3 regions of the Paenarthrobacter sp. NPDC091669 genome follow, and region 2 is predicted to be linked to each of the others. Evidence: riboswitches for the same ligand, from Rfam matches in the RefSeq annotation. Region 2 holds a riboswitch; each other region holds the start of a gene.
What was found. Region 2 has a riboswitch for S-adenosylmethionine ahead of ACIQLI_RS10480 (aminotransferase class V-fold PLP-dependent enzyme). Riboswitches for the same ligand answer to the same signal wherever they lie in the genome.
Positions count from the first base shown of each region.

Region 1: another riboswitch for S-adenosylmethionine. It lies ahead of ACIQLI_RS15070 (DUF1737 domain-containing protein); the one in region 2 lies ahead of ACIQLI_RS10480 (aminotransferase class V-fold PLP-dependent enzyme).
Region 3: another riboswitch for S-adenosylmethionine. It lies ahead of ACIQLI_RS19455 (homoserine O-acetyltransferase); the one in region 2 lies ahead of ACIQLI_RS10480 (aminotransferase class V-fold PLP-dependent enzyme).

Region 1 is NZ_JBIVTK010000008.1:161,306-171,345, reverse strand. Features, by position in the region: gene ACIQLI_RS15090 (glutamate--cysteine ligase) at 1-1,109, shown strand, start outside; gene ACIQLI_RS15085 (hypothetical protein) at 1,106-1,753, opposite strand; gene ACIQLI_RS15080 (O-succinylhomoserine sulfhydrylase) at 1,764-2,972, opposite strand; gene ACIQLI_RS15075 (rhodanese-like domain-containing protein) at 2,973-3,383, opposite strand; gene ACIQLI_RS15070 (DUF1737 domain-containing protein) at 3,380-3,646, opposite strand; SAM riboswitch class IV at 3,660-3,771, opposite strand; gene ACIQLI_RS15065 (SulP family inorganic anion transporter) at 3,858-5,558, opposite strand; gene ACIQLI_RS15060 (NtaA/DmoA family FMN-dependent monooxygenase) at 5,713-7,041, shown strand; gene ACIQLI_RS15055 (aromatic amino acid ammonia-lyase) at 7,041-8,663, shown strand; gene ACIQLI_RS15050 (PLP-dependent cysteine synthase family protein) at 8,657-9,721, shown strand; gene ACIQLI_RS15045 (carboxymuconolactone decarboxylase family protein) at 9,803-10,040, shown strand, end outside.
Region 2 is NZ_JBIVTK010000005.1:168,644-178,683, reverse strand. Features, by position in the region: gene ACIQLI_RS10530 (serine hydrolase domain-containing protein) at 1-661, shown strand, start outside; gene ACIQLI_RS10525 (DUF4097 family beta strand repeat-containing protein) at 744-1,592, shown strand; gene ACIQLI_RS10520 (PadR family transcriptional regulator) at 1,592-2,206, shown strand; gene ACIQLI_RS10515 (50S ribosomal protein bL37) at 2,320-2,394, shown strand; gene rsrA (mycothiol system anti-sigma-R factor) at 2,498-2,758, opposite strand; gene ACIQLI_RS10505 (sigma-70 family RNA polymerase sigma factor) at 2,755-3,549, opposite strand; gene ACIQLI_RS10500 (DoxX family membrane protein) at 3,730-4,245, shown strand; gene aroA (3-phosphoshikimate 1-carboxyvinyltransferase) at 4,252-5,622, shown strand; gene ACIQLI_RS10490 (ribosome small subunit-dependent GTPase A) at 5,625-6,740, shown strand; gene hisN (histidinol-phosphatase) at 6,795-7,607, shown strand; SAM riboswitch class IV at 7,793-7,906, shown strand; gene ACIQLI_RS10480 (aminotransferase class V-fold PLP-dependent enzyme) at 7,939-9,348, shown strand; gene ACIQLI_RS10475 (class I SAM-dependent methyltransferase) at 9,422-10,040, shown strand, end outside.
Region 3 is NZ_JBIVTK010000013.1:82,283-92,322, forward strand. Features, by position in the region: gene ACIQLI_RS19450 (bifunctional o-acetylhomoserine/o-acetylserine sulfhydrylase) at 84-1,424, shown strand; SAM riboswitch class IV at 1,611-1,727, shown strand; gene ACIQLI_RS19455 (homoserine O-acetyltransferase) at 1,743-2,864, shown strand; gene ACIQLI_RS19460 (hypothetical protein) at 2,904-3,344, opposite strand; gene ACIQLI_RS19465 (winged helix DNA-binding domain-containing protein) at 3,421-4,590, opposite strand; gene ACIQLI_RS19470 (SGNH/GDSL hydrolase family protein) at 4,592-5,434, opposite strand; gene ACIQLI_RS19475 (alpha/beta hydrolase) at 5,505-6,155, shown strand; gene ACIQLI_RS19480 (RNA-binding S4 domain-containing protein) at 6,239-6,466, opposite strand; gene ACIQLI_RS19485 (DMT family transporter) at 6,490-7,494, shown strand; gene ACIQLI_RS19490 (glycine--tRNA ligase) at 7,639-9,024, shown strand; gene ACIQLI_RS19495 (GNAT family N-acetyltransferase) at 9,027-9,989, shown strand.

The sequences.
Region 1 (10,040 bases), on a different contig from region 2:
GCCACCACCAGCCCGCATCCGCAACGAGCCTCAGCCACGAACTCAAGCTGGAGCAGATCGAGACCCAGACCCGGCCCTGCCACAGCTACGGTGATCTTCTGCATCAGATCCGCCGCGGCAGGGCCATGGCCAACGAAGCGGCCCGTCCGCACGGAGCGCGGGTTGCTGCAATCGCTACCTCTCCGCTTGATTCGAACACCCACACCACCCCTGATCCCCGCTATGCTGCGATGCTCGACCGCTTTGGCATCATCGCAACCGAGCAACTGACATGCGGATTCCACGTACACACCTCTGTTGAGTCCCCCGAGGAAGGTGTGGTGGTGCTGGACCACATCCGCGACAAACTGGCTGTTCTCACGGCCCTCACCGCCAACTCACCCTACTGGCGCGGCCTTCCCACCGGTTTCGACAGCTACCGCACCCAGGCATGGAACCGCTGGCCCACCTCTGGACCGTCCGGCGTGTTCGGATCGCTCACTGCCTACCGGCGCATCGTGAACCGGCTGTTGGAAACAGGCGTGATCCTGGATGAGGGCATGATCTACTTCGACGCCCGCATCTCCCGGAACCACCCCACCGTGGAGGTCCGCGTAGCCGACGTCTGCCTCCGCGCCGAGGACGCCGCATTGATTGCGGTGCTGGTGCGGGCTTTAGTGGAGACGGCTTCCTTGGAAATGCTCGACGGCGTTGAGCCCACCGCGGTGCCCACGGCACTCCTGCGGATGGCGAGTTGGCAGGCCAGCAATGCGGGCTTGCGTGGAGAGCTCCTGGACTTCGGTGACTTCCGTCCCCAGCCGGCAGCGGACGTGGTTTGGGCGCTGGTGGACTATGTGAGCCCGGTACTGGATGACCAAGGCGAATTGGAGCTGGTCAAAACGGGGATCTCAGAACTGCTGGAGCGGGGAAATGGCGCCCACGAGCAACGGGAAGCGGCGGTGCGGTACAACAGCAGGCAGCGCGGCAGCCAGAACCAGCCGGGCAGTCCGCCCACCAGCGCAGCCCTGGCCGCCGTCGTCGGGCATGCAGCGAAGGTGACGGTTCGCGGAACCTCCGCCGATGCGCACAAGGAGCCCGCGCCGATGCTGACCCGGGTCAGGAGGCCTTAGGCTTGGTCGGCTTCCGCTTCTTTCCACGCCATCAAGTAGGCGCCAGTGAGACCCTCCACCAGATAGAAGCAGAACGGCGGGATGTCCTTTTTCGCTACCAGAATGGCGCCGTAGACAGGCGCGCTGATGGCGGCGGTGACGCCGATCCAGCGTTGTGTGGGCAAGGAAAGAAGACTCCCGCCCAAGGCGGCCAATGCCACAACATGCAATCCGGAATAGGCCAGGAAAGGCGCGTTGGATCCCCGGCGGTAGGCAAAACCCTCAAGGTCTGAAGCCCGCCGGGCGAGACTGGAGACGAAGAACGGGGCGCCGGCGAGCAATGCGGCGGCGGCAGCGAAAGCCCACTTCTTCGCTTTTCCGCGTGGTGCATTGTGGCCAGAAACGCCGTCCGTGTCCGGAACGCCGTCCTGGCCCGGAACAGCACGGGCAAACGCGGCGAATCCCACCGGCACGGCGACCGTTCCCACGGCGGTCAGGTGTTGGCCCACGATCCAACCGCGCCGTCCGGAGGTCAGCATGCGCAGGCGTTCGGCATCGTCCGGTGTGATGTAGACGCGCGAGACCGGCGAGATTCCCACGAACCACACCACCGTGCCGGCAACGATGACCGCTCCGGCACGGCGATAGGGATGGTTCCCGCTCATGGCAGCAAGGTTAGACCTGTTTGAGGGCCTTCTCCAGATCCAGGATGAGGTCGTCCACGTCTTCCAGTCCTACAGACAAGCGGACCACGCCGTCGGTGAGCCCGATCGCAGCCCGGCCTTCCGGTCCCATGGCCCGGTGGGTAGTGGTTGCGGGGTGGGTGATGAGGGACTTGGAATCGCCCAGGTTGTTGGAGATGTCAATGACGCGGAGGCCATCGAGCAAGGCGAACGCAGCCTCTTTGGCCGAGCGTCCGGCCGAAGGAGACAGCTCGAACGTCAGCACGGTGCCGCCGGCCTTCATCTGCTTTGCGGCAAGCTCGTACTGTGGGTGGGACGTGAGCAGCGGGTACTTTACCCAGCTGATGGCGGGCTGCTGCTCGAGCCACTCCGCGATCTTCAAAGCGGATGCCGAGCTGTGGTTTACCCGCAGTCCGATGGTCTCCAATCCCTTGGTCAGCACCCAGGCATTGAACGCGGATAGAGAGGGGCCGGTGTGGCGCATGAGTTGCTTGACGGGACCATCGATGAACTCTTTGGTGCCCAGGATCGCGCCGCCGAGGACACGACCTTGGCCGTCAATGTGCTTGGTGCCGGAGTACACGATCACGTCCGCGCCCAGCTCACCGCAGCGCTGCAGCAGGGGAGTGGCGAAGACATTGTCCACCACGACGGTTGCCCCGGCGGCATGCGCCAGTTCGCTGACGGCGGCGATGTCGACGATCTCCTGCATGGGATTGGACGGCGACTCAAAGAACACGGCAGTGGTCGGTTCCGAGAGGGCTTCACGCCACTGATCCAGATCCGGGCCGTCAACGAACACGGTTTCCACGCCCCAGCGGGGCAGTATTTCGTTGAGGATCACGAAGCAGGAGCCGAACAGCGAGCGGGCGGCAACCACGCGGTCGCCTGCAGCCAGCAGGGCACCCAGGGCAGTGAAGACCGCGGACATGCCGGAGGCAGTCGCAAAGCACGCCTCAGTGCCTTCGAGCAGCCTCAGCCGCTCCTGGAATGTGGCGACGGACGGGTTGCCGTAGCGGGAGTAAACGAAGCGTTCGTCCTCGCCGGTGAAGGCACGTTCGGCAGCAGCGGCCGATTCGTAGACAAAGCCGGAGTTCAGGAAAACGGGCTCGGAAGTTTCCTGGAAGTTGGTGCGGTCAAGGCCACCACGAACGGCCTGGGTGTCAGGGCTCCAGCCGGCGGCGTCGGGATTGAAAGTCACTTACTCGGTCCCAAGATTCGTCGGCAGGCCACGGTTCTTCCAGCCGTTCACGGTGCGCTCACCGTAGCGGTCCGGTTCGCCTTCGAAGCCCTCAAGAACGTTGTACGCGGTGAAGCCGGCCTGCGTAGCGGCAATGGCGGCGGAGATGGAGCGCTGCCCGGAGCGGCAGATGAAGACGAGCTCCACGGCGTCGTCCTCGGGTGCCTGCTGCTGCAGGTCCTCGATGAAGCGGGAGTTCGGGATACCGCCGGCGAGGTTCCACTGGATGAACAGGGGATCGTTCTCGGTGGCTTTGGTGTCGGGGATGCCGATGTGGGCCCACTCGCCCTCGGTGCGCACATCCACCAGGATGGCGCCTTCTTCAAGCTTGGCCCACGCGTCCTGCGGGGTCAGGTCACCTGCGTAGCTCATGCGTGGCCCTCGAATGCTTCTTCATCGTCGTAGTTCTCAAGCTGGTCCACTGCGTTGGCGACGGCGGCATCAGCATTGGCGATCGCCGCGGGCAGCACAATTGCTTGGGCCACGATGACTTCCGTGCCGTTGAAGGTGGCTGCCGGGCTGCCATGGAGCACATAGCCTTCGGCGAGGGAGTTGTGGATACGCTCGCAGAAATCGCGGTTATCCGGGCCTGTAATCAGGCGGTAAGAGAGTTTTTCTTCAGTGGGTTCAGGCATTGCTGGTGCTCCTCAGTCACGCTTGCAGTTCGAGTTGTCGATACGCCGAGTAGTCACCTGAGGCACCCCGCCGGAGAGAGGGTTGCCGACCAGCAAGTCAGGGCTTTGCGCTGGTACTCATTACTCAAGAAAAACGTAACATCCACGGGCACCGGGCTGCACTTGCGGGTGGCTGCACCGTCGTCATGTTGCGTAATCGGCGGCTGATCCACTAACGGTCCTTGAGCGCCCGCACCGCCGCGCCGACAGTGGGGTAGAAGTGGTCCGGCGTAAACCGGGCCGCCGTGCCGAGGCGGATCAACTTGTCCTTCACAGGCCCTTTGAGCTCGGCAAACACCAGATCCACTCCTTTTCGGGCCAGCCATTCGTCCAGGGTTACCAGGTCATCCAAAGCTGTGGTGTCGATCCCGGTGATGGGCTCGGCGGCAAGGATGATGTGGGTGATGGGTTCCGCGGACTCATCCGGGGCCTCGTCGAGTTGATCCCTCACAAAGCTGGCCAGAACCTGTCCGTTGCCGAAGAACAGGGGAGCATCGAACCGGAGGAGCAAGAGCCCGGGGATGCGCTTGCCCTCCGGGTGGCGTTCAAGGTCGTGATACCCGGGAAGGCCTTCCTCGGAGCCGAGTTCGGTTCGATACGGGTCCCATGCCCTGCGGACAAAATCCAGGAGTGCCAAGGCGATGGCCACCACGATTCCCTGGAGCACACCCACCGTCAGGACGCCCAGGAACGCGGCCAGCATCACCACGGACTCGCTGCGGCTCAGCCGCATGAGCCGTCGGACGCCGGCGGGATCCGCGAGGGCAATGGCTGCGGCGATGACGACGGCGGCCAAGGTTGCCGACGGCAGGTACTCGGTTACGCCCGGAGCCAGCAGCATGAACGCCAGCACCAGCACGGAGCCCACCACACCTGTCATCTGCGATTTTGCGCCGGCATCCACGGCCACCGGTGTCCTGGAGGTACTCCCTGAGATGGGGAATCCGCCCAAGAGGCCTGTGGCAGCATTGGCTGCTCCCAGCGCTGCCATCTCCCTGTTTCCGGAGACCCTCTTCCCTTCCTTGGCTGCCAATGTTTGAGACAACACGCCAGTGTCAGCGAAAGCCATGAGCGCGATGCCTGCGGCGGCGGGGAGCAGCATCAGGGCGTCGGCCCAGCCAATACCTCCGAGTGCGGGCATGGGCAGGCCCTGCGGCAGGACGCCGGTGACTTTCACGTCGTCGTTGAGCCCTAAGACCGCGGTCGCCACGCACGAGCCAACCACTGCCAACAGAACGCCCGGTACCTTCCATTTCAGGAGCCGGGGGATCCAGATGAGAGCCAGCGACCCCACTCCCAACAACAGCGCGGTGATGTTGACCCCGCCGCCCAGTAACCCGGTGGTGACCTTCGCGAGCTTTTGCCAGATATCGCCGTCGGCCTCAATCCCTAAAAACGCCGGGAGTTGCGAAAGGGCCACCAGCAGTGCGATTCCGTTGAGGTACCCGAGCCGGATGGGTTTGGACAGCAGGCCGGTGATGGCACCGAGTTTCAGGGCGGAGCCGGCGATCATGATCACCCCGATCAACACAGCCAAAAGCCCGGCGAGTGCCACTGATCTCTCGCTGCTCCCCGCTGCAAGCGGCACAATAGCGGCAGCGATCATGGGGGCAAGGGATGAGTCGGGCCCCAAGACCAGAATGCGGGAAGGCCCCACCATGGCGTAGACCAACAACGGAACTACAGTGGCGTAGAGCCCGGTGACGGGAGGAAGGCCGGCCGCCTGTGCATAGGCCATCCCGGCCGGTACCAACAAGGCAAACAGGGCAGCACCCGCCACGGCATCGTGCCGCAACCATTCGAGCTTGTACCCCTTGAGCGCCCAGACGCCCGAAAGACGGTCCTTCACTGAAGTGCGGGTGGGTGAACTCATACAGCGATCATTCCCGACCCCTGCTGTTAGTGGAACTCGACATACGCCTTATGTGGAAAATGCGGACCGTCTCCAGCCGCGTTCAAATGTGACGCCCCGGGAGCATAATTGACCCAGTACGTCCCCCTGTAACTTCGCATGAAATCAGGTCGCGGTGAACGGACAGAGCAGTTCTACACTCAAGCCCATGCTGCATTTTGGATGGTTTGTGGGCCACGGATTCGGTGTCCAGGGCTGGGGGACGCCCGGTTACGGACTGGGCTACGACTGGAAAAAACCCGCCCTGTACCAGGACGCCGTCCGGGCGTTCGAACAATCCGGGTTGGACCTCTTCATCATCGAGGATTCCCTCACCGTGCCGGACACGTACGGCGGATCGGCGGAGGTGTCCCTGGCTCATGCCTCCTTTGCGCCCAAACACGATCCGCTGGCGCTGGTCCCGTATCTGCTTTCCGCCACCGAGCACCTGGGAATCGTGCCGACGGTCAGCGCCTCGTTCTACCCGCCCTTCACTGCCGCCCGGCTCCTCGCCACGTTGCAGCACTTCTCCGAGGGCCAGGTGGGCTGGAACGTGGTCACGTCCGGCAGCGACCTTGCCGCCCGGAATTACGGGATGGACCAGCAGATTGAACACGACCTTAGGTATGAGAAAGCGGAGGAATTCGTCGACGTCGTCAGGCGGCTCTGGCGGAGTTGGGAACCTGGCGCCGTGCTTGAGGACGTCTCCGCAGGGGTGTTTGCCGACCACACCAAGGTGCACCCGATCAACCACGACGGTGAGTTCTTCAAGGTCCGCGGTCCGCTGAACACGGCGCCGCTGCCGGAGGAACCCGTCCTGGTCCAGGCTGGCGCCTCTCCCCGGGGCAAGGCGTTCGCGGGTGGCCATGCCGATGTGGCCATCGCGTTGGCCCGTGGTGTTGACGGCATGAAGTCCTATCGTGACTCGATTCGCGCGGAGGCCGCCAAAGCCGGCAGGAACCCCGACGACGTCAAGGTACTTTTTGTCCTGAAGCCCACTGTGGTTGGTTCTCCTGCCGAAGCCGAGGAGTTGAGGGCGCGGCGTCGTGAGCTCACCCAGCGCGACATCGACAGCCAGCTCAACTCCATCTCCTACCTGTCGGTGATCGACTTCAAGCAGTTTGACCTGGACGCGCCTCTCCCGGAGCTGAGTACCAACAGCAACCAAGGGACGTTGGAACACTTCGCCAAGGCGGCGCCTCCCGGTTCCACTTTGCGTGAGATCCTGCAGGCCCGGAGCGGCGGGGCAGGGGATTCGATCATCGGTACGGTGGGCGAGATTGCCGACTACCTTGAGTCCACCGGCTCCGAGGTGGGCGGCGACGGGTTCCTCTTCTCCGGCTTCGTGGACCCTGTGACGGTGCACGGTGTGTTGGACAAGCTCACCCCTGAACTTCGGCGGCGAGGCTTGTTGAGGAAGAGCTACGGCAACGGCGGGTTCCGCCAGAATCTCCTGGACTTCTGATGGGGTCTTCCGAACCGCGGACTCTCGTGCTGGGAACGGCTCCGGTGCGTGCCGAGGACGTGGCATTGGCTGCCTCCAACCCGGCGTTTCACGTGGAACTCAACCAAGATGCGTTGTCTTTAATCGGTCGCTCCCGTGATGTGCTGGAGCGCACCGCCGCCTCCGGTCAGCGGGTTTACGGACTCAATACCTTGCTCGGATCCGGTCGGGACACCGATGTGGAGGAGAAGTCGCTCCTGACCTATCAGGTCCAGGTGGTCAGGTATCACAACAGCGGAGTGGGTTCGTACTTGGACCGCCCCGCTGCCCGAGCCGTGATCCTCGCCCGGCTTGTCGGCTTCAGCCGCGGCGGTTCCGGCGTGCGGCCCGAAACAGCAAACTTCTATGCCGGGCTCCTCAACCGGGGCGTCCTGCCCGCCATTCCGCGCGAAGGGTCGGTGGGCTCGTCGGACCTCACCCAGCTGGCCGCCGTCGCCGCCGTCGCCATCGGTGAGGGCGAGGCCTTCGATGCCGACGGCGCCTTGGTTCCGGGAGCCAAAGCGCTCGCCGATGCCGGCCTTCAACCCCTCGTCCTCGCGCCCGGCGAGGCGCTCGCCTTGGTGAGCGCCAATGCGTATTCCGTCGGCGCCGGAACCCTCGCCTTGCTGCGGTTGCAGCACCTGGCCAAGCTGGCCGACGTCGCGCTTTCCCTCTCGCTGGAATCCATTGCAAGGTACGACGGCGGCGGGAACCTCAGCCCGTTTTCGCCGGCCATCCAGGCGGCCAAGGCGGTTGACGGTCAAGGTGATTCGGCTGCAGCTGTGCGTCACCTGCTCAGCGGTGGCTGGATGGAGGATGTGCGTCCCGAGGTGTCGGTGCAGGATGCGTTGTCCTTCCGGGCCGCACCGCAGACGCACGGGGCGTTTCGATCCCTCGTGACGCAACTCGGTGTTGCGTTGGAGGTGGAACTGAATGGTCGCGGCGACAATCCCTTGGTGGATGTCGAATCCGGGCTCATGGTGTCCGGCGGAAACTTCCAGCCGATGCAACTGGCTCTTGCGTTCGAAGGTCTGAGGGTGGCGTTGGCGCACGTGGGGATTTCCAGCGAGCGGCGCATCGCCAAGCTGTATCCGCCGCAACGGGCCATCCGGGCCAGGCACTTGAAAGCAGCATCGACCCAAGTCTCCTCTGCGGGGTCTGGAACCGGGCCCGGATCGGAATCCAGCCCGGCCTCCGCGCTTGCCCAGGAGGAACTGCCGGGGCTGTTGTGGTACTCCGCGGCAGGGCTGTTGGCCGAGCTCAAGTTCCTGGCCGCCCCGGCCACCCTTGGCGCACCAACCTTGTCCGCCGACGTCGAGGACCACTCAACATTGGCCCCCCTGGCCCTCCAGCAACTCGAAAAGTCGGTGGAGGTCCTGGAAAAGCTGTTGACGATCGAGGCGGTGACGGCGTCCTATCTGCTGCTCGAAGCGGGAGCTGCGCAACCGCTCGGGAAGGGGACGGGCGTCGTCGTGGGTCGACTCGCCGATGTGCTGGCCGACAGGCCATCGGCGCCGGACCTTGTAGAACGGGCACGGACTGAACTGCGCGGCGCCGTGGATCAGGTTTTCCCGGAATCAGAAGACGGGGGTGGGTCGTGGTGAGTGCGGCGATTCGTCAGCATGGAGTTCACGCATCCGCCCGGCTGCCGGACGGGCTGGACGCCTCCATCCTGGACAAAGTGGGCAACACGCCACTGGTGAAGTTGGCGTCGCTGGGCCGTGGACTGGGCAGCGCCATCCACATCAAGCTTGAGTCCGAAAACCCCGGCGGCTCCATCAAAGACCGCACCGCCCTCAGCATGGTTCGGGCGGCCGAGCGGTCCGGGGAGCTGAAGCCGGGGGCCACCATCGTGGAGAGCACCTCGGGCAACACCGGGATCGGACTGGCGCTCATCGGCCACCTGACCGGACATCCCGTGGTGGTGGTGACTGGCGATACGATCTCCGAGGAGAAGCTCGCAGCGCTGCACAACTACGGCGCCCGCGTGATCCTGACCGATTGGAATGCGCCGTCGGAGTCGCCCGAGAACGCCCGGGCCGTGGCTGCGCGGATCACGGCCGAGACGCCTGGTGCGTGGCGGCCCATGCAGTTCGATAACCCCGCCAATCCCATGGCCCACTACGAAACCACCGGCCCGGAAATCTGGGATCAGGCCGGGGGCCTGATCACGCACTTCGTCGCGGGCATCGGAACGGGCGGGACCATCAGCGGGAACGGGCGGTTCCTGAAGGAACAGGTAGCTGCCCTGCGCCCGGGCGGACATCTGGAAGTTGTTGGCGCCGACCCCTACGGCTCTGCCTACAGCGGCGGCCATCCCGGCGAGATCCTGGTGGACGGCGTGGGAAACTCCTGGCCGGAACCCGAGTGGCCCAAGGCCTTCGACCGTTCCATCGTGGACCGCTTCCTCCGCATCCCCAACGACGAGGTTTACACCACCGTTCACCGGCTCCTCGAGGAGGAAGGGCTCGCGCTCGGTCCGTCCTCCGGGCTCGCTGTCGCCGCCGCCATCCGGGTGGCACGCGCCGCGCCTCACGGCTCGGTGGTGGTTGCCATAGCGCCCGACGCCGGAACGAACTATATGAGCAAGGCCTTCAACCCGGTGTGGCTGGCAGAGCACGGCATCCGGCTCGCCGCCGACGCACCTGCCGCCCGCGAGTAGAAACCCCTCTCACGTCCCGCGGGTTTGGGCCGGACCCTCGCTCACCCAAGGTGCCCGGCCCCTTTGCGTTAGGCTCCAACCATGCCTGAACAGGAAACAAAACCACGTCTTGCCGGCTATCTGGACAAGCAGCAACCGGATCTATATGCGACTCTGAGCCACTACTCCCAGCAGCTCGTAGACGAAGCTGACCGGCTGGGTATTCCGCGCCGGACCCTTGAACTCATCAACTATCGCTGCTCGCAAATCAATGGGTGCGCCTTCTGCCTGGACCTTCACCATCGTCGGGCCCTGAAGTACGGCGAAACGGAACAGCGTT
Region 2 (10,040 bases):
CCCGGGGCAGGGATTTCACTACTCCAACACGAATACGGTTCTTCTGGGCTTGATCTCCGAAAAAGTCGAGGGCAAGACCCTTCCAACCCTGTTCAAGGAGCGGATTTTCGAGCCACTTGGATTAAAAGGGACGGTCTTTCCCGAGCTTTCTTCCAGTGCCATTCCGGAGCCCCATCCCCACGGCTATTTCTATGGGGACAACGTCTTAACCATGACCAATCCTGCCCTTCCCGATCAGATGCAGAAGGAAGCAATGGCCGGCGACCTGGCGCCGAACGATGTCACTGACGGCAATCCGTCCTGGGCATGGGCCGCAGGGTCGGGCATCTCCACAGCAGCAGATCTGAAGATCTTGGGCGAGGCCCTCGTCAACGGAAAGCTCCTGAAGCCGGAACTCCAGCAGAAGAGGCTTGACAGCGTCACCCCCACGAATCCGGACAATCCCGGCGGGGCTTCGTACGGCTTGGGCATTGCCAAGTTCGGCAATTTGTACGGGCACACCGGCGAGCTGCCGGGGTTCAATACCTTCATGGGAAACGACCCCGTCAACTCCGTCACCTTGGTGGTATGGACCAACCTGGCCCCCGCCGCAGACGGGCGGGATCCCGCCACCACCATCGCGCGCACGTTGATCGGCAAGGTGTACCGACCGGCTCCCTGATTGCCGGAACACCATTGCTTCCAGGCCATTCGCGATATATCGTGAGCTTGTCAAACGCGATATATCGCAATCTGGAGGGATCATGTCTGAGGAACTATGGACCGTGACCGGTCCGCAAACCATTGATGTGGACGATGTCCGCTCTCTCAAGCTGGGAATCGTCAAGGGCCGCTTTGACGTCATGACCCACGACGAGCCTTCTGTCCGCATTGAAATCAGCGAAATCACCGGCGACCCCCTCACGGTGACCCTCGTGGATGGCCGCTTGGAAGTGCGCCACCAGCTGCAAGGGCCGCAAGGATGGTTCCGCAACCTGATGGGCACCGTCAACAACACCAGTACCAACTCAGTGGTTGTCGGGATCGCCCTTCCGCCCGGAGTGGATGTCGAGGCCGGAACGGTCAGCGGCGACGGCCTGGTGTCCGGGATCAGCGGACGGACGCGCCTGAACACCGTCTCAGGCTCCGTTATGGCAGATGGAACCAGCGGCGAGCTGCACGTGAACACCGTCAGCGGCGAGGTCATCGCCAGGAACCACGACGGCGTCCTGACCGCCAAGAGCGTCTCAGGCGAGGTGACCGCTTCGGGCAAGTTCAAGAACGTCCGGGCCAGTACCGTCAGCGGTGACCTCAGTTTCGATCTTCAGGACTACACCAACGACCTTGGGGCAAACTCGGTCTCCGGCGACCTGACCATCAGGCTTCCCCACGACGTCGGCCTGGACATTGTGGCCAAGTCAGCCAGCGGAACCGTAGTGATCGACGACCAGATGTATGCCCAGCCCGGCAGCAACGTGCACACGATTGTCGGCCCGGACGAAAAGCTCATGCTGTTGCGCACCAACACGGTATCCGGCAAGACCTACATCATGCACGGGTCAGCACCGGCAACGGACAACAACCACCAGGTCCCCGGGGAAGCAGGCCTCTAATGCCTCCCGTCTTTGCACACGGAGCCCTGCGCCTGTACCTGCTGGCGTTGCTCGAAGCAGGCCCCAAGCACGGCTATGAACTGATCAAAGCCTTGGGCGACCGGTTTGGCGGGACGTACTCCCCCAGCGCAGGAACCATCTATCCGCGCCTGGGCAAGCTGGAGGAAGAGGGCCTGGTAGCCACCGAAATCGAGGGCCGCCGCACCAAATACTTCATCACCGCCGCGGGCATCGCCGAACTTGAAGGCCGAAGGGACGAGTTGGCCGACGTCGAAAACACCATTTCCGCCTCTGTCAGGCGGCTCGCCGACAACTTGCGAGAAGACATCAGGACCAATATGCGGGGGTTGCGGGCGGACCTCGCCGCCACTGCTGAAGCGGCCCGCACCACTGCGACCTCAGCACCTTTCCGGAGCCGGTCCGGCGGCTACACCCCTGAGGGCCAACGCCTGGTGAAGGAAGCCGAGCTGATGGTCCAGGCATTCAGGGACGATATCCGGGTGGAGCTGCGTCTGCACGGTGCCTCACAACCGCTGACGCCTTTGGCGCTGGAAACAGTGCGAACGGTACTGGACCAGGCGCGCATCTCGATCAGGAATTCGCTGCGGAGTTGACGCGGAGGCGGCTTCAACCGGCGCAACACCGTTCCCGGTTCGCGACCCGGCACCCGGATGTGCGAAACTGGAGGGCAGCTCTATTGAGTATCAATCATTGAAGGAGGCCAGCTATGAGCAAGCGTGCACGTAAGCGTCGTGACCGTAAGCGCGGCGGCGCGAACCACGGCAAGCGTCCCAACACCTAAGCCAGCGGCTTAGTGTCACAGGCTTAAGAGCGAGGGCCCCGGAAACCATGAGGTTTCCGGGGCCCTTGGCGTTTGTCTCCGCCGGCGTTTGTGTCCGCTGGGATCAGGCTTCTACCGGCTTGATGGAGTGGATCCTGTCCAGAATCGAGTTCTTAAGGTTCTCCGGTGCTGACTCGGTGCACGACCGCTTGACCATGGTACGGATGAGGCACTCGAGGTCATACTGCTCGGAGCACTCCTCGCAGGTGTCCAGGTGCTGCTTGATCTCGCTGAGGTCCTCGCGGGTCAACGCGCCGTCGAGGTACTCGTAGATCCGCTGCATTCGCGTATCGTCGCAATCGCCCAATCCCTGGCAGTCGCTCATTTCTCTTTCTCCTGATTGTTGCTTCCGGCCGCGGCCTGGTCTTCGGTATGGGCCCTGAAGCCCCGTTCGGTGGCGTAGTCCGCCAGCATGTCCCGCAGCATCTTCCTGCCGCGGTGCAACCGTGACATGACCGTGCCGATGGGAGTGTTCATGATTTCAGATATCTGCTTGTACGCGTAGCCCTCGACGTCCGCGAAGTAGACAGCCAGCCGGAATTCCTCCGGGATGGATTGCAAGGCGTTTTTGACGTCGGAGTCCGGCAAGTGGTCCAGCGCCTCGGTTTCCGCGGACCTCAACCCCGCAGAAGTGTGCGACTCTGCCTTGGCCAACTGCCAGTCCTCGATCGTGTCCGAGTTGGACTGCAGCGGCTCACGCTGCCGCTTCCGGTAGAGGTTGATATAGGTGTTGGTCAGGATGCGGTACAGCCACGCTTTGAGGTTGGTCCCCGGCTTGTACTGGTGGAAAGCCGAAAAGGCCTTGGTATAGGCCTCCTGGACCAGGTCCTCCGCATCCGAAGGGTTTCGCGCCATCCTCATGGCTGCCGAATACAGTTGGTCCACGTATTGTATGGCGTCGCGCTCGAACCGCGCGCGCCGCTCCTCGGGAGTCTCCGAAGCTACATCGACGTCGGGTGCGGCCACTGCGTCTTCCGCGCCGGCCGCCTGGTACATGGCCGCTGCGGCCGGTTCCGTGGTGCTCATCGTTGCCAAGTCTACTGTCAGCTGCGGGGAATCCGGCTGTGAGCCGTACCCGCGCTCCGGTAGAACCACACGGTCCTTAACCAAAGTCAAAAAATCAACTCCGTTCACCAAGGCGGCAACACCGTGCCGCAGTCCGGTCTCCACCGCACCACTAGTTCACAACGGCCGCCGCTGGGTAATTATTCCGCAAAGGTGCAAGACTAGAGCAGACTGCACCCCTCGAACACAACACCATTGACATAGTGTGGCAAGCCATCCAGGAGGCAAGACATGTCTGTTATCCGTTTTCTCGCGCGGCCCATGCTCGCGTCCAGCTTCGTCGTCGCAGGTCTTGACAAGCTCAGGAATGCAGACGATACCGCCAAGCAGCTTTCGCCCGTCCTTCGACGGGCCTCGGAATCCCTGCCTTTCAAAGCCGATGAGAAGACCCTTGCGCGCGTCCTTGGAGGCGCCCAGTTAGGTGCCGGCGCCTTGCTCGGGCTTGGTAAGCTCACCCGTTTTGCCGCAACGGTGCTGGCTGTGACGTCGGCGTTGAACTCCTACGTCGAATGGCGTTCAGCGGATATCAGCACCAAGGAAGGCCGGAGCGCACGCAAGGCCCAGTTGCTGAAGAACATTTCCCTGACGGGCGGGGTCCTTCTTGCCTCGGTTGATACCGAGGGACGCCCGAGCATTGCCTGGCGCGCGGAGCACTTGGCTGCCGACGCCAAAAAGGTGACGGGCAAGCACATCAAGCGGGCAGACAAAGCAGTACGCAAGGCCGTTGACAACGCAGTTGGAGCATAAGGAAGCATGACGGGTACCACCGCCGCAAACACCGGATCAACCAAAGCCGCTCCGCTGCCTCTCTGGCCGGCGCCCTACGCCAAAGGGCCCGTGGACGCCACGGTGACGGTACCTGGTTCAAAGTCGCTGACCAACCGGTTCCTGGTGTTGGCGGCTTTGGCGGATGGTCCCTCACGGCTGCGGGCTCCGCTGCATTCCCGTGATTCCGCTTTGATGATCCAGGCTTTGCGGCAGTTGGGTGCCACGGTCACGGAGGTTCCTGGCGACGGCGACTACGGCCCTGACCTCGAGATCACCCCGATGGATCCGGCCGCCCCAAGTACCGGGACAGCCATTGACTGCGGCCTCGCCGGCACTGTCATGCGGTTCGTTCCTCCGCTGGCGGCCTTGCGCAAGGGAACTACCGTCTTCGACGGCGATCCGCACGCCCGCAACAGGCCCATGGGCACCATCATCGAGGCGTTGACCGCCCTCGGCGTCCCCGTGGCAGCCGAAGGCGGCAGGACGCCGTCGGCTCTTCCCTTCACGGTGAACGGCACCGGCGAAGTCCGTGGCGGCCACTTAGTGATCGATGCCAGCGCGTCGTCGCAGTTTGTGTCCGCCCTGCTGCTGGTCGGTGCCCGTTTCACCGATGGTCTCCACTTGGAGCACGTCGGCAAGCCCGTACCCAGCCTGGACCACATCACCATGACCGTGGAGGTCCTCCGCAGCGTGGGCGTCAACGTGGACGACTCCGTACCAAACCACTGGCGGGTCTCCCCTGGACCCATCCATGCCTTTGACCAGAGGATCGAGCAGGACCTTTCCAACGCTGGCCCTTTCCTGGCTGCGGCACTGGCAACGCAGGGCACTGTACGAGTCACCAATTGGCCGGCCGGCACCACTCAGGTTGGCGATATGTGGCGGACCATCCTGGCCACCATGGGAGCCAGCGTCACCGTGGAAAACGGGACCCTCACTGTGACCGGCGGACCGGTCATCAAGGGCGCCGACTTCGACGAAACCAGCGAACTCGCACCCACCGTTGCCGCCTTGTGTGCTCTGGCTGACGGCCCCTCGCGGCTGACGGGGATCGCCCATCTGCGAGGCCACGAAACAGACCGGCTCGCAGCACTCGTTGCCGAAATCAACTCCCTGGGCGGTGACGCCGAAGAGACCGCCGATGGCCTCGTCATCCGCCCCGCGGCACTGCACGCCGGTGTGGTCCACAGCTACGCCGACCACCGCATGGCCACTGCCGGCGCCATTCTGGGCCTCGCCGTGGAAGGCGTCGAGGTGGAAGACATCGCCACCACCTCCAAGACCATGCCGGAGTTCCCGGAAATGTGGGCCCGAATGGTGGGGACCATCTCCAGCACGGATGGGGTAAAAAACTGACCATGGGCCGTGATGCACGCTCCTGGGATGAATCCGACGTCCGGATCCGCCCCAACAAAAAAGGTTCCAGGCCGCGGACCAAGGACAGGCCCAGCCACGACGACGCCGTTATCGGCCGGATCATCACCGTTGACCGCGGACGGTACAGGGCGATTGTGGACGAGGATTCCGCGAACGCACGCGTCGTCATCGCAGCGCGGGCCCGCGAACTCCGGCGCAACCCGGTAGTACCCGGGGACTTCGTCGCTTTGGTGGGGGACGTCTCCGGCTCTCCGGACACCCTGGCACGGCTGGTCCGGGTGGAAGAACGACGAACCCTCCTGCGACGCAGCGCGGACGACACCGACCCCATCGAACGCGTGGTAGTGGCCAACGCCCATCAGTTGGTCATTGTTGTTGCAGCGGCCAACCCTGAACCACGCACCGGATTCATCGACCGCGCCTTGGTGGCAGCTTACGACGCCGGCATTGAGCCGTTGCTGCTCATCACCAAGGCGGACGTCAAGGATCCGGCGGAATTGCTTGCCAACTACCTCAGCCTGGATTTCCCCGTGATCATCAGCCGCACAGCGGACTCAGAAGCAGGCGGCATCGACGCCCGCTCCGATGATGGCCTGTCCGCACGGTTGGACCGGGACGCCGTAGCCCAGCTGCGCTCCCACCTCGGCGGCAAGGTCACTGTGATGCTCGGCCACTCGGGCGTGGGCAAGTCCACCATGGTCAATGCCCTGACAGGGGCGGAGAGGGCCACCGGCGGCGTTAACGCTGTGACAGGCCGTGGACGGCACACGTCCTCCTCCGCTTTGGCCCTGAAACTCGCCGATGCCCCGGCCGGCAGCTGGATCATCGATACCCCGGGCATCCGGTCCTTTGGCCTCGCCCATGTGGACCCGGACCGGATTCTGCACTCCTTCCCGGATCTTGAGCCCGGAACGGAAGCCTGTGAGCGGGGCTGCAAGCACGACGCCACGGCCATCAACTGCGGACTGGATCCGTGGGTGAACGACGGCCATGCAGGACCTTCAGGAGCAGCGCGGTTGGCCTCATTGCGCCGGTTGCTCGGTGCCGATCCCCGGTTGGAAGCAAAAGAGACCAAGGAACTGGGCACCGTCAACTGATCGTTGCGGCTTCACGTCCCCGCTGCAGCGAACGTTTCAGGATAGTTTGGTGGCATGACCCATCCCGTTTCCACCTACAACGATGACCTGCGCCTTGCCCACGTCCTCGCTGATTCTGTCGATGCCCAGACCATGGACCGCTTCAAAGCCCTGGACCTGAAGATCGAAACCAAGCCAGACCTCACACCTGTCACCGACGCCGACAAAGCAGCGGAGGAAGCCATCCGGGGTCAGCTCTCCCGGTCCCGCCCCCGGGATGCTGTCCTGGGCGAGGAGTTTGGCAGCAGCGGACACGGCTCACGCCGTTGGATCATTGATCCCATCGATGGGACCAAGAACTTCGTCCGGGGCGTACCGGTGTGGGCAACTTTGATTGCCTTGGTTGATGAGGGTGAACCCGTGGTGGGTGTCGTCAGTGCACCCGCCTTGGGAAAACGCTGGTGGGCTGCCAAGGACATGGGTGCCTACATGGGCCGGTCCCTTGCTGCGGCCACCCGTTTGAAGGTCTCCAACGTTTCCCGCTTGTCCGATGCCTCCTTGTCCTACTCGAGCCTGTCCGGGTGGAAGGAACGCGGGAACCTGGACGAGTTCCTGGGGCTCACCGAGGATGTGTGGCGCACCCGGGCCTACGGCGATTTCTGGTCATACTGCCTGGTGGCCGAGGGCGCAGTGGACATCGCGTGCGAGCCTGAGCTGAACCTGTACGACATGGCAGCCCTCGTCCCGATCGTCACGGAGGCCGGCGGCCGCTTCACTTCCCTGGAAGGCGACGACGGTCCGTTCGGCGGTAACGCGCTGGCAACCAACTCCATCCTTCACTCAGAAGTCCTCAAACGGCTCAACCCAGGCCTGGACGACCTGCTGTAGCGCAGGTCTGCCTCAGGGCCCAGAAGCTGCTTTTCAGCGAATATTCGACGGCGGACGCCTCCTTTTGGAGGCGTCCGCCGTTTTTTCTTCGCCAAACGGGCAATTTTCAACCCCGCGTAACAAAGCGCTTAACAAAGCGAAGTGACTTTGGAGGGGCCGCTGGAGGTGCCCTAACCTTTTTTACAGGTCACGAGTGCCAGCGCTAAACCCCGGTTTGCTGGCCGGCAACCCTCCATTCGCGGCGGGGTGCCCCGGGTGACGACCCGGCCGGTCCGGAACGGATGCGGCAAGCGCGGATCCCCCTATGGGGGTCCCTCTTGAGTGAGGTCCCATGAGCACAGTCACGTTCGACTCAAACATCATTCCGTCTTTCGCGGGTGAAGCGCCGTCACAGGCAGCTGAAGCAACACGGCCACTCGCCGCCGTCACGGGCGCTGAGCTGCAGGCACCGCTGATCCAGGGCGGCCACGTCCGCTATGCCAATCTGGACTACGGTGCATCGGCTCCGGCCCTGACCATCGTCTCGGCCTACCTCAACGAGGTCCTGCCTTACTACGCCAGCGTTCACCGCGGTGCGGGCTTTGCGTCCCAGATCAGCACGTCGGTCTACGAGAACTCGCGCAACATTGTCCGTGAGTTCGTCGGTGGGCGTCCTGACGATTCCGTGATTTTTACGCGAAACACCACAGACTCCCTGAATCTCCTGGCCGGTTGCCTTCCGCAGATCGACGGCCGTTTCTCCGGGGAAGTCCTGTATCTGGACATCGAACACCACGCCAACCTTCTTCCCTGGCAGGGTGTCCCGCACCGCAGTGTCGTGGCGGCCTCCACGTTGACCGCCACGGTGGACAAGCTTCGTGACGAATTGGCCCAAGGCGGGGTCAGCCTGCTCGCCGTCACCGGCGCCTCCAATGTGACAGGTGAAATCCTGCCGATCGCCGAACTCGCTGCACTCGCACACGAATACGGCGCCAGGATCGTTGTGGATGCCGCCCAGTTGGCACCCCACCGCCGGATCAACATCGCGGAGTCCGACGTTGACTACGTGGTGTTCTCCGGTCACAAGCTGTATGCCCCCTTCGGCTCAGGCGTTGTAGTGGGCCGCCCCGACTGGCTCGACGCCGGGACCCCCCACCTGGCTGGTGGCGGCGCAGTCCGTGAAGCCCGCCTGGACTCGGTGAGCTGGGCAACGGGCCCTGCCCGCCACGAAGGCGGGTCCCCCAATGTCCTGGGTGCCGCAACCCTCGCCCGCGCCACGCAGGTCCTCGCCGGGCTGGACCAGGACGCGTGGCACGCCCACGAAGCCGCCATCCGCACCTACTTGGTGGACGGCTTGGAGGCCATTGATGGCGTGACTGTGCACCAGATCTTCACTGACTCCGACGACACCATCGGTGTGGTCAACTTCTCCGTGGAAGGATTCGACGCCGGATTGGTGGCCGCCTATCTGGCCGCCGAGCACGGAGTTGGCCTCCGTGATGGACGCTTCTGCGCCCACCCACTGCTCAAGCGACTCGGACTTCCCTCCGGCTCCTTGCGTGCCAGCTTTGGCGTGGGCTCCCGGTTGGAGGACGCCACGAGGCTGCTCGCAGGCATCGAAGGGCTTAAGCGCAACGGGTTGGGTTGGGACTACGTGGTGGATGAGGGCCGCTGGGTGCCTGCCAACGACCACCGGACCTACCCGGAGTGGGCTCCCAATACACCCGGCACTGCAGGTGCTGCTCCCTGCACTGTTGACTAAGCGCTCTCTACCTCGGCTGCGGTAAATTCGTAGGGTATCTTTTGGCGACCCTGTGAAGGAGTTTTTGGTGGCATTGCCTTCTCCGGCCGCCTCCAGCGGACAGCCGGGCGTTCCCGGACCTGCCGGACCACGAGGTCCCAAGCTCCACGCCGACCGGCGGAATGAGTTCGGCCAGAGCTTTCAGGACGGTGGAGAGCACTACGATCGCGTTCGGCCGGGCTATCCCTTGGACTCCGTGGAGTGGCTTGTTCCCCAAGGGGCCACGGCTGCTGCGGATCTCGGAGCGGGGACTGGCAAGTTCACGGCCCTCCTCGTGGAGCGCGGACTGGACGTTGCCGCCGTCGACCCTTCCGCCGACATGCTGGAGCAACTGCGCAAGTCGCACCCGCACGTCATCGCGCTGCAGGGAACGGCTGAAGCAACTGGACTGACGGACTCAGCATTCGACGTCGTCAGTGTTGCCCAGGCCTGGCATTGGTGCGATCCACTGGCAGCGAGCACCGAGATAGCCCGCATCCTGCGGCCGCAAGGAACCTTGGGACTGGTCTGGAACCAGCTGGATACCGACGTGCCCTGGGTTCATCGGCTCTCGCGCATCATGCATGCCGGCGACGTCCACAAGCCAGGGTTCCGTCCACTGGTAGGCCCGGAATTTTCCGGTTTGGAAAGCCACTTCAACCGGTGGTCGGACG
Region 3 (10,040 bases), on a different contig from region 2:
CACCGGCGTCACAAAGCTGTCTTAGGCTCCGGACACTTCCTAGACTGGCCCCAGCTCACACGCAGCACGTTTCCACAGAACCCATGCGCCACGAACAGGAGAACTCCATGTCCCAAGGATGGTCTTTCGAAACCCGCCAGATCCACGCAGGTCAGGAGCCCGACTCCGCGACGGGAGCACGGGCACTGCCGATCTACCAGACCACGTCCTTCGTGTTCCCCAGTGCCGAGAGCGCAGCCAACCGGTTTGCCCTGGCCGAGCTCGCACCCATCTACACCCGGATCGGCAACCCGACACAGGATGCCGTGGAGCAGCGGATCGCGAGCCTCGAGGGCGGCTTGGGCGCCCTTCTGCTGAGCTCAGGCCAGGCGGCGGAAACCTTCGCGATCCTCAACATCGCTGAGGCCGGCGACCACATCGTGGCGAGCCCCAGCCTGTACGGCGGTACCTACAACCTGTTGGCACATACCCTGAAGAAATTCGGCATCTCGGTGACCTTCGTGGAGGACCCGGACAACCTGGACCAGTGGCGTGACGCCGTCCAGCCGAATACCAAACTGTTCTTCGGCGAGGTTGTTTCCAATCCGCGCCAGGACGTACTGGACATTGAGGGCGTCGCCCGCGCCGCCCACGAAGCCGGCGTGCCGCTCATCGTCGACAACACACTGTCCACTCCCTACCTCATCCGTCCCATCGAGTGGGGCGCCGACATCGTGGTCCACTCCGCTACCAAGTACCTGGGTGGCCACGGTTCTGCCATCGCCGGCGTGATTGTGGACTCAGGCAACTTCGACTTCGGCAAGGACCCGGAGCGCTTCCCGGGCTTCAATACCCCCGACCCGAGCTACAACGGACTGGTGTACGCCCGCGATCTTGGCAAGGACGGTGCACTTGGCGCCAACCTCTCCTACGTGCTGAAGGCCCGGGTCCAGCTTCTTCGCGACCTCGGTTCCGCTGTGTCCCCGTTCAACGCCTTCCTGATCGCCCAGGGGCTGGAGACGTTGAGCCTGCGCGTCGAACGTCACGTAGCCAACGCCACCAAGGTGGCCGAATGGCTGGAAGCCCACGACGACGTCGAATCGGTCGCCTATGCGGGCCTGCCGTCCAGCCCGTGGTACCACCGTGGCCGGAAATACGGCCCCCAGGGCACCGGCGCCATTGTTGCCTTCAACATCAAGGGCGGCGTTGAGGCGGGCAAGCGCTTCGTGGACGGACTGGAACTGCACTCGCATGTTGCCAACATCGGCGATGTCCGCTCGCTGGTCATCCACCCGGCGTCCACTACGCACAGCCAGCTGACGGTGGAGCAGCAGCTGGTGGCCGGCGTGAACCCCGGCTTGGTGCGCTTGTCCGTGGGGATTGAGCACGTGGATGACATTATCGCGGACCTCGAAGCAGGCTTCCGGGCCGCCAAGGGAGCCTGAACCCGGCCCTGAAAGCTGAAGGCGGGACCGCGCCTGACGCCTTTCCCGGAATGCCGCCCGGGCCGATGATTATTCGCCGGGCGGCATTCCGGAGTGCTGATTCGTGAACGAAATGGCCCTGAACCGTCACACTGTTGTCACATTCTTCGCCAGAACCGCCCTGCATTTCCTAGACTCTTCGTATTAGGTCATGAGTGCCAGCGCATAGCCCCGGCTTGCTGGCCGGCAACCCTCCTCCGCGGTGGGGTGCCCCGGGTGAAGACCTGGCCTGTTCGCACGCAAGGCGACGGGCAAGCGCGAGGTTAAGGTGTCAAAGGAATGACCATTACTGCTACAGCACTTCCAAAATCCGGGGAAGAAGACGGAACCGTCAAGTACGCCGCCATTGGGCCGCTGGACCTTGAAGCGGGAGGATTCCTGCCCGACGTCGTCCTCGCGTATGAGACCTGGGGGCAGCTGAACGCCGATGCCTCCAATGCCGTGCTCATCCAGCATGCCCTCACGGGCAGCACGCACGTTGCCCGGGGAGCCACGGACGAAGAAGGGTGGTGGGAGCAGCTGGTAGGCCCCGGTGCCACCATCGACACCAACAGGTTCTTTGTCGTCTCCATCAACATTGTGGGCGGCTGCTACGGCAGCACCGGACCGTCCTCAGAGGCGCCGGACGGCCGTCCCTGGGGCTCCCGGTTCCCCCTGGTCACCCTGCGCGACAGCACCGAGGCCGAGGCGCGCCTGGCCGAAGCCCTGGGAATCGAGGCCTGGCATGCCGTGTTGGGCGGTTCGATGGGCGGCGCGCGCGCGTTGGAATGGGCAGCGACCTTCCCGGAGCGGGTGAAACGCTGCGCCGTGATATCCGTGGGTGCCTACAGCACGGCGGAGCAGATCGCCTTTGCGCAGGCCCAAACTTTGGCCATCCGCCAGGACCCGAACTTCAACAATGGCGACTACTACGGTGGCACCGCCCCTGAACACGGACTCGCGTTGGCCCGGCGCATCGCCCACATCACCTACCGCTCTGCGCTGGAATTGGATTTCCGCTTCGGCCGGGAAGCCCAGCACCAAGAGAAACCACTGGCCGCTGCGGTCCTGGGGGAGCGTGGCCGCTATCAGGTGGAGAGCTACCTGGACCATCAGGGAACAAAGCTCGTCCGACGATTTGACGCCAACAGCTACATCGCCATCACCGAGGCCCTGATGTCCCACGACGTCGCACGTGGCCGTGGATCGCTGGAGGCCGCATTGTCGCGTACCACTGCGGAGTTCTTCGTCGCGGCGGTTGACAGCGACAGATTGTATTTCCCGGCGCAATCACGGGAACTGGCGGAAGCCCTGCCGGGTGATGTTCCGGTTCACGTCATTGAAGCGCCGATCGGCCACGACGGGTTCCTGACGGAAATCGGCCAGCTCTCAGCGCAACTCCGCGGAGCCTTCTTCGCCTAGGTTGAGCGTCGGCTGCAAAGCGCCGGGTCGGCCGTCAGCCTAGCCGTTCATGATGTCGCCGCGCTGCTTCATGTAATCCTCCATGGCGATCTCCCCGTTGCTGAACTTCGCGTCCAGCTCGGCCAGCTTGCGGGCACGGAAGCCTTGCGGCTCCGAACCGTTGGTGGCCGGGAAGGGCGTGGGGGATGAAGGGTTCGACGGCGGCCCGGACTGCGGTGCGTCATCCACAGGGCGGATGACGGTGGGCCCGGATGGGTAGCCCGGGTAGCCCTGCGAGGGGTAGTTCTGCTGCCCCCGGTAATCCTGCTGAGGGTAGTCCTGCTGTGCCGGATAGCCGGGGCCGGGCAGGTTCTGTGGCGGGTAGCCGGGGCCGCGGAAGTTCTCGTTCTGGATCCGACGCGCGCGGGAACGGTTGTACATGCGGATCCCGAGCGGAATCAGCCACGAGCAGACGATGATCCAGAAGATCAGATTGTTCACAGTGCAGGCCTCCTAGGTCTTATCCCAGCTTAGACCGGTCGTACGGCGGGAACTCCGGGCGCCTTCAGTGAACCTTTCAGAGGAGCCTGGTCTCCATGCCCAGGAACCGCCCATATCGTTCCACTTCAGCGTCCAGGGCCATCTGTTCGGCAGGGCTTGCGGGCCGGTTCATGCGGACATCCAGTTGGCAGGCTCCGCCGGAAAATCCATGGCGCCACCATCCGGCCAACCTGCCATCCAACAGGACCACGTGTATGGGCCCGTTGTCCTCGGGGAAGTATGGGGCAGTCCCGCCCAGATAGTGCCGGGACTGCGAATAGCCCATGACGTATTCGTCGTAGCACTGGATGAGGTCGATGCGGGGGACTCCTGCGTCATGCGGACGCGACAGGCCCCCGGCATTGGTGAGCACGCCGACGTCTTCCGGGTTCAGGTAAAATTCCAGTCCGTCCAGGCTGACCGTAGCCAGAGCGCCGGGCGACAGTGTCCCGGCAACCTGGAGGCCCAGCTTTACGTCCTTCATGGTCAGCCCTGACCACACGGCGCAGTCCTTGATGGTGGCGGGCCCGCGGCTGCCGAAGTACCGGAGCGCCAACTTTCCGAGGGCCTCTTCACGGTCCTCCCCGGTCAATGGCGTGCGAACGAACCCCGGCACACGCTCCTCGAAAAGGGCATACGTCTGTTTCAGGGCGCCACCGGGAGAGCGGATGGGGGAGCCGCTCACCAGGATGCGGCTGATTTCGGCGTGCATGAGGTGGTAGATGAAACCCAGGCCTTTGCTGGGAAAGCCGGCCTGTCCCAAGACTTCGGCCAATTCCTCGCGGGTCTTATGGGCTCCATCTGCAACGGCTGCAGCAAGGATAAGGCCGCTTCGGCCGGCGGAGTCCTCATCGATCCCTGTTTGGCGGTACATGCCTTTGTTTCCCTGATGGAGGCGGTCCGCGGAGAGTCCCATCAGCCAGCCAAGATCGTCCCGGTGCACAAAGTGCCAGGTGGGCCGGAGGATGTGGGTTCGCAGGATGCTTCCCTCGGCGACGGCCTGTTCCACGTCCGGGGAAGTGGAAGCAGGTGTCCTTTGTGCAAGGGTCCACCGGGCATAGGGGAATTCTTGTGACTGGACGGCAAGGAGATTCCGGACCACTTCTCCGGGGCTTTCGGCGCAGGGAGGCCGCAGTTGCTGCCGCCGTAGCCGAATGCTGTGAATGGTCTCGGCGGTCACGCCTGGGCCGTCAGCCAGTGCCGTCATGTCAGCGCCGCGGCAGCAAGGTACCGCTGGGCCCGAAGACGGGACCCGGCGTCGGGCGCTTTGCGGTAATGCCGTCACCGGAGGACTGGTGCCGCAGTCGCCGGATGACCCACGGGACAAAGTACTCGCGTGCCCAGACGAGGTCGGAGGAGCGGGCCTCGCGCCACGTCCGCGGCGGCAGCGGCTTGGGCATCAGCGGCTCAAGGGTGTGGTGGACGTTGAGGGAGTCCAGGACCATCATGGCGATGGTGTGGTGGCCCAGCGGTGAGAAATGGAGGCGGTCCGCATCCCACATCTGAGGATCTGCCAACTGCCGCAAGGACCACATGTCCGCAATGACGGCGTCGTGCCGTGCGGCCACGGTCCTGAGGTTCTCGTTGTAAATGGCCACCTTGCCGCGGATCCGCCCCAGCACCGAAGCTGCGGTGTCCGGACCGTTGAACAGGACCACACTGGCGCCGCCCGAGCTCAGCTCTCCCACGGCGGCATCGAGTTTTTCGGCCAGGAGGTCGGGATCGCCGCCGGGCCGGATGAGGTCGTTGCCGCCGGCTGAGATCGACACGAGGTCAGGCTGCAGTTCCAAGCAGGGACCCACTTGTTCATCGATGATCTGCTGCAGCAACCTGCCACGGATGGCAAGGTTGGCGTACGCGAAGTCTTCCTGGCTCCGGCCCAGTTCCTCGGCCACGCGATCCGCCCAACCGCGGTGACCGCCGGGGTTCCGGGGCTCGGGGTCACCGATGCCTTCCGTGAAGGAGTCACCCAGTGCCACGTAACGGGTCCACGGGTGCTTCTGGACAGGATCGCCGGCTTTCAACAACTGATTGTTCTCACTCACGCTCATATCCTGCCCCCTTACCGCGAACCTACGCCACCGTAGGTTGTTACTTGTGGGTAACTGCAAGAATGGAACCATGACTGAAGCCCCCGCATTCCCCGCGCCCGTTGTCCTGTGGTCCCATGACGAAGCTGAGCGTGCAGGCAAACCGCTCCTGGTCCTGCTGCACGGTTACGGCTCCAATGAGGACGACCTCTTCAGCCTGGCAGGGTTGCTGCCTGACGGATTCGTGGTGGCTGCCCTTCGCGCACCGATGCCCATGGGGCCCGGCTTCACGTGGTTCCCGCTGACGGCATCGATCGACTACTCCTTGGACGCCGTGAAACTCGCGGCCGGGTACGCCCTTGAGTGGCTGGACACTGTCAAGGCCAACCACTCCTCGGTCACCCTGCTGGGCTTCTCCATGGGTATGGCCATGGCGACCACCATGCTCCGCTACCGTCCCGCAGACTTTGCCGCCGTCGTCGGGCTGTCAGGCTTTGTGATCGACGCCGGGGCTGACTCCGCCTTCCGGGACCACGAATTGGACGGATCGGTGCCCCTGTTCTGGGGCCGGGACCAGCAGGATCCCGTCATCACCCAGGACAAGATCGAGTACACCATGGGGTGGGTCCGGAAGCACGTTGACCTGACCAAGGTGCTCTATACGGGAATGTGGCACGGCATCAACCAGCAGGAGATCGGCCACGTAGGCGAGTTCCTGACCCACAAAGTCCTGACTGACTGACTGACTGACTGAATGACTTTTTGGACAGATAACGCCCCTAAAAGTCATTCAAAAGGGCGTTATCTGTACAAAAACCAGGGGCGTCAGGCGGCGGCGATCCGGACTGTCCGGCCGTTGACCGTCACGGTGTCGCCCACGTGGAGCTGGCGGCCGCGGCGGTCATCGATCTCACCGTTGACCTTGACCAAGCCGCTCTTGATGAGCTCCGTAGCCTCAACGCCGTCCTCCACGAGGTTGGCAAGCTTCAGCAGCTGGCCAAGGCGGATCATGTCGTCGCGGATGGGGATTTCTTCAATTTCCGGAGTGCTCATACAGCAATGATGCCTGAAGTAGTGTGGTGAAAGTGCCGCAGCCTTCACCCCGCCCTACCCTTCCGCTCGCCGTTGGCCTCCCTCTTGCTGTAGCAACAGGCTTGGTCATCCCGCTGCAAGCGCGGATCAATGGGGCCCTTGGCGCGAAATTGGACGACGGCATCGCCGCATCTGTGGTGAGCTTCACCACAGGGCTCCTGCTGATCGCAGCCATTTCACTGGCAACCCCCAGGGGAAGGGCGGGCCTGCAGCGCATCATCCCCGCTGTCCGGAACCGCAGCTTTCCCCGCTTCTACGTCATGGCCGGTGCCATCGGCGCGTTGTTCGTCTTTGCGCAGTCGTTCACGGTCGCCCTGCTGGGTGTCGCGTTGTTCACAGTCGCGGCCGTCACGGGACAAACCCTGAGTGGTTTGCTCGTGGACCGGATGGGCATCGGCCCCGGCGGTAAACGCGCCATCACGGGAGTGCGCGTGATCGGCAGTGTCCTGACCGTGGCTGCCGTCGCCCGGGCTGTCTCGCCGCGGTTCGGTGGGGATGCGGACATCGCTTCGTTGGCGCTTCCGGTCCTCCTGCCACTCGCGGCAGGTTTCTTCATGAGCTTCCAGCAGGCCATGAACGGAACCGCCACCGTCCATTACGGAACACCCATTGCCGCCACCCTGGTCAATTTCATCGCCGGATCGGCCATTCTGTGGATCGCGTGGCTCATCAAGCTGGCCGTCGCCGGACCCGGTAATCCGCTGCCTGCCGAGTGGTGGTACTACCTTGGCGGTCCCATGGGCTGCCTCTTCATCGGACTGGCGGCCCTCCTGGTCAGGAGCCTCGGCGTGCTGATCACCGGCTTGGGCATGATTGCCGGGCAGTTGGTGGGCTCGTTGGTGCTCGACGTCGTGATCCCCAGTCCCGGCGCGGTAGTCGCCTTGCCCACGGTGCTCGGTACGGTCCTGACGCTGGCCGCAATCATTGTGGCAACGTTGCCCTGGCCCAAAGGCGCCTTCGCACGGAGCGGCCCGGCCAAAGGCCGGTAGGGTAGGAGTCGCAGCACTTTCAGGTATCTTCGGGTACTTGCAGCAAACTTTCCCCCAGCACCCCGCCGGACAACCTCGTCCGGAATCCGGGGCAAACCACCGCGGACCGCACCCAGCGGCCCTGTAGAACAAATGGAGTTACCCATGGCAGCAAAATCCGTCCTTGACCAGGTCATTTCCCTCTCCAAGCGGAGGGGCTTTGTCTTCCAGGCCGGTGAAATCTATGGTGGCTCTCGTTCTGCGTGGGACTACGGTCCCCTCGGTGCTGAGCTGAAGGAGAACATCAAGCGCCAGTGGTGGCAGAGCATGGTCCGCGGCCGCGAGGACGTAGTAGGTCTGGACTCCTCCGTGATCCTTCCCCGCCAGGTATGGGAAGCATCCGGCCACGTGGACGTCTTCTCCGACCCCCTGGTTGAATGCCTTTCCTGCCACAAGCGCTACCGTGCTGACCACCTCGAAGAAGAGTATGAGGAAAAGAAGGGCCGCCCGGCAGAAAACGGCCTGAAGGACATCGCCTGCGCCAACTGTGGAACCCGTGGCGAGTGGACCGAGCCGCAGGAATTCTCCGGCCTCTTGAAGACCTTCCTGGGCCCGGTGGCCAGCGACGAAGGCATGCACTACCTGCGTCCCGAAACCGCCCAGGGCATCTTTGTGAACTTCAACAACGTGCTCACCACGTCCCGGAAGAAGCCGCCGTTCGGCATCGGCCAGATCGGCAAGTCCTTCCGCAACGAAATCACGCCGGGCAACTTCATCTTCCGTACCCGCGAATTCGAGCAGATGGAGATGGAATTCTTCGTCGAGCCCGGCACCGATGAAGAGTGGCACCAGTACTGGATGAAGGAACGTATGTCCTGGTACACGGACCTGGGCATCCGCGAGGAGAACCTCCGCTTCTTCGAGCACCCGCTGGAGAAGCTCAGCCACTACTCCAAGGGCACCACGGACATCGAATACCGCTTCGGTTTCCAGGGCTCCGAATGGGGCGAGCTCGAAGGCGTCGCCAACCGCACCGACTTTGACCTGTCAACGCACGCCGAGGCCTCCGGCACGGACCTGAGCTACTTCAACCAGGCCACCAACGAGCGCTACACCCCGTACGTGATCGAGCCCGCCGCAGGCCTGACCCGTTCCTTCATGGCGTTCCTGATCGACGCCTACACCGAGGACGAGGCACCCAATGCCAAGGGCGGCGTCGACGTCCGCACCGTCCTGAAGCTTGATCCGCGCCTGGCTCCGGTCAAGGCTGCCGTGCTGCCGCTGAGCCGTAACGAGGACCTGTCCCCGAAGGCCAAGGCGCTGGGCGCCCAGCTGCGCAAGAATTGGAACATCGACTTCGACGACGCCGGTGCGATCGGCCGCCGCTACCGTCGCCAGGATGAAATCGGTACGCCGTTCTGCATCACCGTGGACTTCGACACCCTGGAAGACCAGGCCGTCACCATCCGTGAACGCGACACCATGAGCCAGGAACGCGTGTCCCTGGACAAGGTTGAGGGCTACCTTGCAGCACGCCTGATCGGCGCGTAGCCATGGCTTTGGAGTACCGCGAATGGAAGGAGGGCGACGACCTCGCCCTCCTGGAAATCTGGGGCGGCCCGGAGACCCTTCCCGCTGAGCAGTTCCGTGCGGCCCTGGCGCCGTCCAGCAACCAGCCTTGGCGCCGCTGCATCGTGGCCGAAGACGTGGTGGACGGTGTTCGGATCCCTGTAGCCGCCGGCGTGGTCCACGAGGCATCCCTGCACCCGGAACGACTCTGGGCATACATCGAGGTTGCCAGGGACCACCGCCGTGAAGGCGTGGGTGCCACCCTGCTGACCATGCTTCGCCGCGAAGCCGGGAACTCGCCGTCGGGCGTTTCCAAACTGCGCAGCAAGGTGGAGCCGGACACCGCCGGTGCGGCCTTCGCAGCGGCGGCGGGACTTGCGCCCATCCAGCGGTCGCAACTGGTGGTAGTGGAGCCCGAACCCCTGTCCTTGCCGCGGTTCGGTGACGGTTCCGAGGAAGCCGCGTCCGAGCGCGTGGAGGACCTGGCGACGGGTTCGGTTGAGTTGAGTGACGTTGTCGGCAAGTACTACTCGCACGTCCACCACTGGGACAGCCCCGGGGAGCTCAGCATCGCCACGGTGCAGCGCTTGTTCCTGCATGACCTGACCGGAGCCCATGGCGCGATCGTGCTGCGCGCGCCCAAAGCCAGTGCTTTTGGCCAAGGCGTTCCAACAACCCGCAAGGGCAAAATCCAGGCCTTCGCCATCAGCTACGCCCAGGGTAACTCGGACGAACCGTCGGATGTTTTCCTGGGGCATGACCCCCAACTGTCGGCCGAGGATGCAGCGGCGGCGGTGCGTGATCTTTTGGCGCTCATCGCTTACCAGCACCCGGTGCTGCTGGAAGTGGACGAATCCATGACTGCTCTCCGGACCGTTCTGGGGCCACTGCTGGAATCGGGCAAAGCCCACGTGCGCGGCGCGGATACGCTGATCGTCAGCGACTGACCCGTGGTGATCCACGGGATCCCGTGCTGCCCGCTTCCTGCGGGCGGCACG